DNA from 2 places in the Agathobaculum hominis genome. Region 2 is predicted to be linked to the other one. Evidence: predicted binding sites of a transcription regulator. Region 2 holds the regulator's gene; the other holds the start of a gene.
What was found. The regulator LexA, encoded in region 2, represses DNA repair genes until DNA is damaged. The targets are predictions, from matches to a motif close to CNAACANNTGTTNG.

Region 1: iolE (myo-inosose-2 dehydratase) is a predicted target of LexA. The motif match lies at 2,453-2,466, and genes of this name have one in related genera.

What each region holds. Positions count from the first base shown of each region.
Region 1 covers NZ_JACOPK010000011.1:70,002-74,424, forward strand. The annotation lists gene H8S02_RS11365 (MATE family efflux transporter) at 1-399, shown strand, start outside; gene H8S02_RS11370 (zinc ribbon domain-containing protein) at 467-922, shown strand; gene H8S02_RS11375 (NAD(P)-dependent malic enzyme) at 1,127-2,299, shown strand; gene iolE (myo-inosose-2 dehydratase) at 2,556-3,485, shown strand; gene H8S02_RS11385 (alpha-amylase family glycosyl hydrolase) at 3,651-4,423, opposite strand, start outside.
Region 2 covers NZ_JACOPK010000008.1:79,246-83,668, forward strand. The annotation lists gene recG (ATP-dependent DNA helicase RecG) at 1-1,634, opposite strand, end outside; gene lexA (transcriptional repressor LexA) at 1,918-2,508, opposite strand; gene H8S02_RS09440 (Asp23/Gls24 family envelope stress response protein) at 2,787-3,134, shown strand; gene H8S02_RS09445 (DAK2 domain-containing protein) at 3,223-4,423, shown strand, end outside.

The DNA of each region.
Region 1 (4,423 bases), on a different contig from region 2:
TTCCGTGGCATCATCCTGCTGTGCGTGGTGTTCTGCGGCCTGATGTTCGTTCTCGCGCAGACGGTTTCCGGCTCTTTTGTACGGATTTTCACCAGAGACCCGGCGTATATCGATATGGCGTCGTACATGATACGCACGTATTCGCTCGGCGTGCTCGGTCTCGCGATACAGTACCCGGCGGTGGACGGCATGACCGGCATGGGGCTGATCCGCTGGGGTCTGACGTTCTCCATGCTGCGCAAGGGGCTGTTCCTCGTGTGCGTATTTGTCCTGCCGCCGCTGTTCGGCGCGACAGCCGTCATGTTCTCCGAGCCGATTTCCGACATCACCGCAGCGGTCGTGTCCGCCTGCGGTCTTGCCTATGTCCTGCCGAGGCTGCTGCGCAGGCAGCAGGTCTGAGGGCAACAGCGGGTTGCTTGCCTGCCGGCCTTGTTTGTGATAAGGTTCTGTCAAGGAGATGATACATATGGAAACGAAGGATGTTCTGCAGCGTCTGAGAACGGAAAAGAAAATGACACAGGATGAGCTGGCGGAAAAGGTTTTCGTGACCCGTCAGGCGGTCTCGCGATGGGAAAAAGGGGAGACCACGCCGAATGTGGAGACGCTCAAGCTGCTTTCCGGGGTGTTCGATGTTTCGATCAATACGCTGCTGGGTTCTCCGCGACAGCTGATCTGTCAGTGCTGCGGCATGCCGCTCGAGGACGGGACCATGAGCCGGGAAATCAACGGCTCGTTCAATGAGGATTACTGCAAATGGTGCTATGCAGACGGCGAATTCAAATATGACAGTGAGCAGCAGCTGATCGACTTCTGCGTTGAGCACACGGCGAGCGAAAGCTGGCCTGCGGAGCAGGTAAGGGCGCATATGGAAGCGGTCGTTCCGCAGCTGCGGCACTGGAAAAAACGGCAGCAGGAAAGCTGAAGCAGCGGCATGGGAGACCGGTCTCGCTGTGCGCGAAAACAGAAAGGAGACCGGTCTCGCGACCGCGCAGTCAGGTGCGGAGGATACAGAGGATACACGCTTTGTACAAACTACCTATTTACGAAAGCGAATGCGGCCGTTATAATATGTATAGATATGAATTTCCGCCCGACGGAACACAGAACGATAACGGAGGAACAGAACATGGACGTAAAAGAACGCGCACTCGAGGCACATGAAAAATGGGCAGGCAAGATCGAGGTCGTTGCCCGCTGTGAGGTGAACAGCAAGGACGATCTTTCCATCGCCTACACGCCCGGCGTAGCCGAGCCGTGCCTCAAGATCAAGGACGATCCGTCCCTCAGCTATAAATACACGCGCCGCCACAATCTCGTTGCGGTCATTACCGACGGCACGGCAGTCCTCGGTCTGGGCGACATCGGCCCGCTCGCCGGCATGCCGGTCATGGAGGGCAAGTGCGCGCTGTTCAAGGCGTTCGCGGACGTCGATGCGTTCCCGCTCTGCGTTGCGTCCAAGGATGTTGACGAGATCGTGCGCACGGTCCAGCTGATCTCCGGCTCGTTCGGCGGCATTAATCTTGAGGACATCGCCGCTCCGCGCTGCTTCGAGATCGAGCGCCGCCTCAAGGAGGTCTGTGACATTCCGGTATTTCATGATGACCAGCACGGCACGGCGGTCTGCTGCGGCGCGGCGCTGCTCAACGCCTGCCGCCTGACCGGCCGCAAGGTGGACGAGATCAAGATGGTCGTCAACGGCTGCGGCGCGGCGGCGATCGCAGTCACCAAATTCCTGATGTTCCTCGGCGTAAAGGACATCACGATGGTCGAGCGCTTCGGCATCGTCTGCGAGGGCGACGAGCGCCTCAACCCGGCGCAGGAGGAGATGGCGAAGGTCACCAACCGCGGCCACATGACCGGCACGCTGGCCGACGCGGTCAAGGGCGCCGACGTATTCTTCGGCATGTCTGCGCCGCAGGTGCTGACTGCCGAGATGGTCTCCACCATGGCGAAGGACCCGATGGTGTTCGCGATGGCAAATCCGGTCCCCGAGATCTGGCCGGAGGACGCAAAGAAGGGAGGCGCGGCTGTTGTCGGCACCGGCCGTTCGGATTATCCGAACCAGATCAACAATGTGCTCGCGTTCCCGGGCATTTTCCGCGGCGCGCTCGACGTCCGCGCAAGCGACATCAACGAGGAGATGAAGCTCGCGGCGGCAAAGGCGATCGCGTCCTGTGTCTCTGATGAAGAGCTGACCGCAGAGTACATCATGCCGATGGCGTTCGACAAGAAGGTCATCCGCACGGTCGCGGACGCGGTCGCGCAGGCGGCGCGAGACAGCGGCGTGGCGCGCATCTGATGCCGAAGTCGGTTTCTGCGTAAAAAAGTTCAGAAAGCCAATTTGACCGCGCGGGGAGAAAACTCGCGCGGTTTTCGCTGAAAATGAGCGTGCACGCGCACGCACGGTTGCAAATTGCTCGGAATGCGGCAGCCTGCACAAGTCCTGCCCGCGAAAAAATGCGTTTGACATTTAACGTGCATAAGGGTACAATAAGAATATCAAAATGTGTTTGTTTATGTGCAGACGCAGAGAGAAGATTATGGAGGGAATAACTATGTTAGATCCGAAGAAAGTAAGACTGGGTATCTGCCCGATCGGCTGGTCCAATGATGATATGTGGGATCTCGGCGACGAGAACACCTTCCAGCAGTGCATCTCTGAGATGAAGCTCGCTGGTTTCGACGGCTGCGAAGTCGGCCACAAGTACCCGGAAGACAAGACCGTCCTCAAGCACATGCTGGACGCTCGCAACATGACCATCGCTTCCAAGTGGTTCTCCTCTTTCCTGGTTGACAAGCCGTACGAAGAGGTTGAGGCTGAGTTCGTCAAGGAGCTCGAGTACCTGTCCTACGTTGGCGCTACCGCTATCAACGTTTCTGAGCAGTCCGGCTCCATCCAGGGCCAGCTCGACACCCCGGTTCTCGACGACAAGAAGCGCGTTCTGACCGACGAGGAGTGGGATCGCTTCACCACCGGCCTGAACAAGCTGGGCAAGCTGTCCATGGAGAAGTACGGCATCCGCACCTGCTTCCATCATCACATGGGCACCGTATGCCAGACCGTTGAAGAGACCACCCGTCTGATGGAGAACACCGATCCGAAGTACGTATTCCTGTGCTTCGATACCGGCCACTTCACCTTCGCAGGCGAGGATCCGGTCAAGATGCTCGAGAAGTTCGCTGACCGCGTTGGTCACGTTCATCTGAAGAACATGCGTATGCCGCTGGTTGAGAAGGCTCGCGCTGAGCACTGGTCCTTCCTGGACGCTGTCCGCGCTGGCGCTTTCACCGTACCGGGCGATCCGGACGGCTGCGTAGAGTTCGACAAGGTATTCGACCTGCTTGACAAGGCTGGTTACTCCGGCTGGATCATGGTCGAGGCTGAGCAGGACCCGGCTAAGGCTAATCCGTTCGAGTACGCTAAGATGGGCCGTGAGTACATCACCAAGCACACCGGTCTCGGCGGCGAGGTTGTCCTCAAGTAATTTCATATTACAGATAACAGAAGGTGCTTCCGTTTATGCGGAAGCACCTTTTTTAGACTGCCGAAAAACTTTGCTGTCGACTTTTTCTGCTCGTTAAAAATCCCCTGCGAAAAATCTTCGCAGGGGATCTGCTCTTGAGACGCCTTTTTTACGGGAAATCCGGCTTCAGCGCTCGCACTTCCAGAAAAACGCCGAGCAGGGGGGCAGCTCGCTGCCGCCGCCGAAATCATGCGGCTCTCCGGTGATGAGGTCGACCGCGCGGCCGCATTTCGCGTCGAAGTGCGCAGTATACGGCTGGTCGTCGATATTGACCGCGATGAGCACACGCTCGCCGTCCGCACACCGCTCCCAGATGCACTGCCTGTTGGTGAGGACGAGCTGCCGGAAGTCACCGTAGCACAGTGCGCGGCTCTCACGGTGCGCCTTCGCCATCGCGGCGATGGTGTCGGTCAGCGCGTTCCACTCAGGCGCGTCGAACGAGGGGCGCAGCGCGTCGTCGCCCTGCTGCTTGTTTCCCTCCGCGCCCCATTCGCTGCCGTAATAGATGCACGGAATGCCCGGCATGCCGAAGAGCAGCGCGTAGATGAGGGGCAGATGGCGGCGGTTCTGGAGGATGGACGCGACGCGCGTCACATCATGGTTGTCGACGAACGAGAGCAGATGCCTGCCGCGGTACAGCGTCCAGTTTTCCGGGCCGAACTGGCGCAGCAGGGAGTGCGTGATCTCGAACAGATTGTAGCTGTTCATCGAGGAATACAGACCCTTGTAGCACTCGTAATTCGTGCAGGAGTGCAGCAGACCGTCCCCGACGAACTGATTGTAGTCGCCATGCAGCAGTTCGCCGACGAGGAAGAAATCCGAGCCGAACGAGTCGCAGAACGCGCGGAGCTGACGGAGAAAATCCTTATCGAGGCAGTAGGCGACGTCCAGCCGCAGAC
Region 2 (4,423 bases):
GGTACGTCCACGCCGACCTCGATCACCGTCGTCGCAACCAGAATATCATACTTTTGCGCCGCAAAATCACGCATTACTGCGTCTTTTTCGGCGTTTTTCATACGTCCGTGCAGCACTGCTACGCGGCGGTGCGGCAGCTGCGCCTGAAGATCCTTCGCGTGCTGCTCGGCGCTTTTGAGCCTGCTGTCCCCTTCCCCGTCCTCAACGAGAGGACAGACTACATAAACCTGTCCGCCTGCGGCGAGCTGCTTCTCGATGAAGGCGGTGATGCGGCGGCGCATATTCTCCCCTACCGCGTAGGTCTCGACCGGACTTCTGCCGGGCGGCGTCTCGTCCAGAATGGATACGTCGAGGTCGCCGTACATGATCAGCGCGAGCGTGCGCGGGATGGGTGTCGCGGACATGACGAGCACGTGCGGCATCTCGCCCTTGGCAGACAGCGCTGCGCGCTGTGCGACGCCGAAACGGTGCTGCTCGTCCGCAATTACTGCACCGAGACGGTGAAAAACGACGCTCTGCTGGATGAGGGCGTGCGTGCCGACCACGACGTTCGCGGCTCCGCTTTCGATGGCGGCGAGCGCCGCACGTTTCTGCGCGGCGGTCATCGAGCCGGTCAGCAGCGTGCAGGTCAGACCGAGTTTGCCGAGCATGGGCGAGAGGGTTTCCGCATGCTGCGCGGCGAGGATCTCGGTCGGCGCCATAAAGGCGGCTTGCCAGCCGTTCTGTGCCGCGAGCGCGCAAAGCGCGGCAGCAACGACGGTCTTGCCCGAACCGACATCGCCCTGCACGAGGCGGTTCATCGGACGGCCTGAGGCGCAGTCTGCCGCAATTTCCATGATGGCGCGGCGCTGTGCGCCCGTCGGAGCGAACGGCAGAGCTGCGAAAAATTCCTCCAGACGGTCGCCGCGGAACAGAATGCCGCTGTCTGCGCGGCGGCGCTCCCTGAGCTGCTGGAGGCCGCAGCAGAGCAGGAAAAGCTCCTCGAACACCATGCGGCGACGCGCTTCGTTCACATCTTCCCTGTTTTTCGGGCGATGGATGGCGGCGAGCGCGTCGGCGGCGTCCGGAAGGCGGTATTTGACGCGCAGGACCTCGGGCAGCGGGTCGGGCCAGTCCCCCGGCACTGCGTCGAGCGCAGCTTCGGTCACGCGCGCCATGTCGCGCTGCGTCAGACCGGCGGTCAGCGGATAGACCGGCACGATACGGCCGGGATTCTGGTCGTTTTCCGCGACTTTTTCCGCCTGCGGAGAGATCATCTGCCGCGCCCGGCCGAAGCCCTGCACCCTGCCGTAAAACAGGTATTCCTGCCCGACGCGCAGCTGCGCCGTGATATAGGGCTGATTGAACCAGGTGACGCCGAGAGAGCCGCTTTCGTCAAAGATCGTGCATTTGACGAGCGTCATGCCCTTGCGGATGCGGCTGACCTTCGGCTCGGTGCCGAGAATTGCGCGCACGGCATATCGGTCCTCATCTGCGATGTCCGCGATGCGCGTGATCTGCGTGCGGTCCTCATAGTCGCGCGGATAGGTCTCCAGCGCGTCCTGCAAGGTCGAAATATGCAGTTTTTCGAACAGCTTCACCTTTTTCGGGCCGATGCCCTTGACGAACTGTACGCTGTCTGTGATGGCTGGCATGATGTCTCCCCTGCTGAAATCTGCGGATACAGTCTATTCTTTACGCAAAATAGTAATCGCGAATCGCGCGAGAGCGCGTATGAAAAAGCGTTTGCAAGGCAAACGCATAGCCCGTAGGCCTCTAACCTTGAAAGCTATGCAATGAGAGCAAACCGGGGGCGTGTACCTCGGTTTTTATACCCCTGGAGGGAGAAAGTTTCCGTATGGGAACTTTCGGACGACTCGTGTTCTGCGTAGTCAGAACACAGATTGTCGGCGAAACGTTAGTTTCGCGACAGTCTAATTAGTATTCTCTGTAAACTGCTTTGACAACGCCGAGGATTTGGCAGCCGGTGCCGTCGATGAGCGGGTACGCCGGGTTCTCCGGGCGCAGCCACACGCCGTCCGGCGTCAGGCAGAGCGTTTTGCAGGTCGCCTCGTCCTCGAGCAGCGCGATCACGATGTCGCCGTCGCGCGCCTCGACGTCCTGACGGATGATGACGAGGTCGTCGTTCATGATGCCGACGCCGATCATCGAGTCGCCGCGGATGCGCAGCGCGTAGTATTTGCCGCCGCTCGCCGCCGGCTCGAACGGCACATAGCCGATGTGCTCCTCGACCGCGAGGATCGGCATGCCGGCGGTGACGCGGCCGAGAATGGGCACGCGCGGCACCATGGAGGCGCCGCTGACCGGCGCGAGCGCGCGGGATTTGTGGTCGCTCGCCTCAAGATAGCCGGCCTCCTGTAATTTCTTCAGATGGGCATGCACGGTGGAGGTCGAGCGCAGACCGACCTCTGCGCAGATCTCGCGCACGGATGGCGGATAGCCGTGCTCCATGGAAAATGAGTTTATAAAATCAAGAATATTCTGCTGTTTATCAGATATTTTTTTCATGCTGCGGTCTCCCTCTCAATACCGTTGGAACATGTGTTCGGAATTATACCTTATTATATCGTGTTTCGCGAGTGAATGCAAACATTTGTTTGAAGAAAAACAGAAAAACTGCACGTTTGCCGCACGGTTTTGTCCTGCATTCCGCCGGCGGGATGTTCAATATCAGTGCATGTACTTGTATTTTCTGTGAATTTAGTATATGATATAGTAAACTACGAATGGGTTCCGAAAAGGCGGAAGATCATTTGATGCGAAAGCAGACGCAGGGAGGTTTTTTTATGACGATCAAGACCGATCTCGGATATATCGAAATCACGACCGAGGTTCTCGCCGGCATTGCAGGCTACGCAGCTTCGCTCTGCTTCGGCGTAAAGGGCATGACCATCCGCTCGATGACGGACGGACTGGCGCATCTGCTCGGACGCGAAAACCAGTCGCGCGGCGTAAAGGTGACCGAAGCGCCTGACGGCGGGGTCAATATCGACCTGCATATTGCGGTCGATCACGGCGTAAATATTGCGACCGTCTGCCGCTCGATCATCAGCGAGGTTCGCTACCATGTCGAGCGCCTGACCGGCGTGGACGTAAAGAATGTAGACGTTTACGTCGAGAGCATCCGTGCCTGAGACAGGCAGAAAAGAGTAAAACGGTACGGAATGACCGCGCTCTGGCGCGGTAAAAGACCCGGAAGGGGAATTTAGGAGAGTTTTTTAGATGGCAGATACGAAAATCAACGGTGCGCTGTTTCAGTTCATGGTGACCGAGGGCGCACTCGCCATTACCGAACAGAAGGAACAGATCAACGAGCTGAACGTTTTCCCGGTGCCGGACGGCGATACGGGCACGAACATGTCGATGACCATGACGGCGGCGATGAACGAGCTGGCGAAGCTGAGCGAGCCGACGCTTGCAAAGGCGGCGGATACGACGGCTTCGGCACTGCTGCGCGGCGCGCGCGGCAACTCCGGCGTTATCCTGTCGCTGCTGTTCCGCGGCATGGCGAAAAAATTACGCGAGACCGAGGCGGCGAACGGCCGCGATCTGGCGCTTGCGCTGCGCGAGGGCGTAGATACGGCGTACAAGGCGGTCATGAAGCCGGCAGAGGGTACGATCCTGACCGTATCGCGCGTTGCGGCGCAGAAAACGGTAGAGCAGTGTCAGGCAGATGACTCGCTTTCCGCCGAGCAGGTGCTCGCGGCGATCGTCGAGCACGGCAGAGCTGCGCTCGCGGAGACCGTGCATCAGAACCCGGTGCTCGAAAAGGCGGGCGTCGTGGACGCCGGCGGCTTTGGCTTTATCACGATCTTAGAGGGAATGCTCGATGCGATGCGCGGCATCCATAAGGAGCGCACGGTCGAGCAGCCGGCCAGGGCGGCGGCGAACTTCGAGGCGATCCGCGACGAGGACATCACGTTCACATACTGCACCGAATTTATCGCAGAACGCAAGGACAAGGCGCGCAATGTCGGCCGTCTGCGTGCGATCTTGAACGATATCGGCGACTCGCTCGTTGTGGTCGAGGATGATGACATCGTAAAGGTGCACGTGCACACCGACCAGCCGAACAAGGCGCTGGAGGAGGGTCTGAAATTCGGCCCGCTCCTCACGGTAAAGATCGAGAATATGCGCGAGCAGCACACCGCGAAGGTCATCGAGGGCACGGCGGACACGCCGAAGGAGCGCGTGATCGTGCCGGCAGAGAAAAAGTACGGCTTTGTTGCCGTCGCAGCAGGCGGGGGCCTCAAGAGCCTGTTCACCGATCTCGGCGCAGATGCCGTCGTTCAGGGCGGTCAGACCATGAACCCCTCGACTGATGATATCATCCGCGCGGTCGATTCGGTTCCGGCAGAGGTCGTTTTCGTGCTGCCGAACAACAAAAACATCATCATGGCGGCCGAGCAGGCGGTTCATCTGT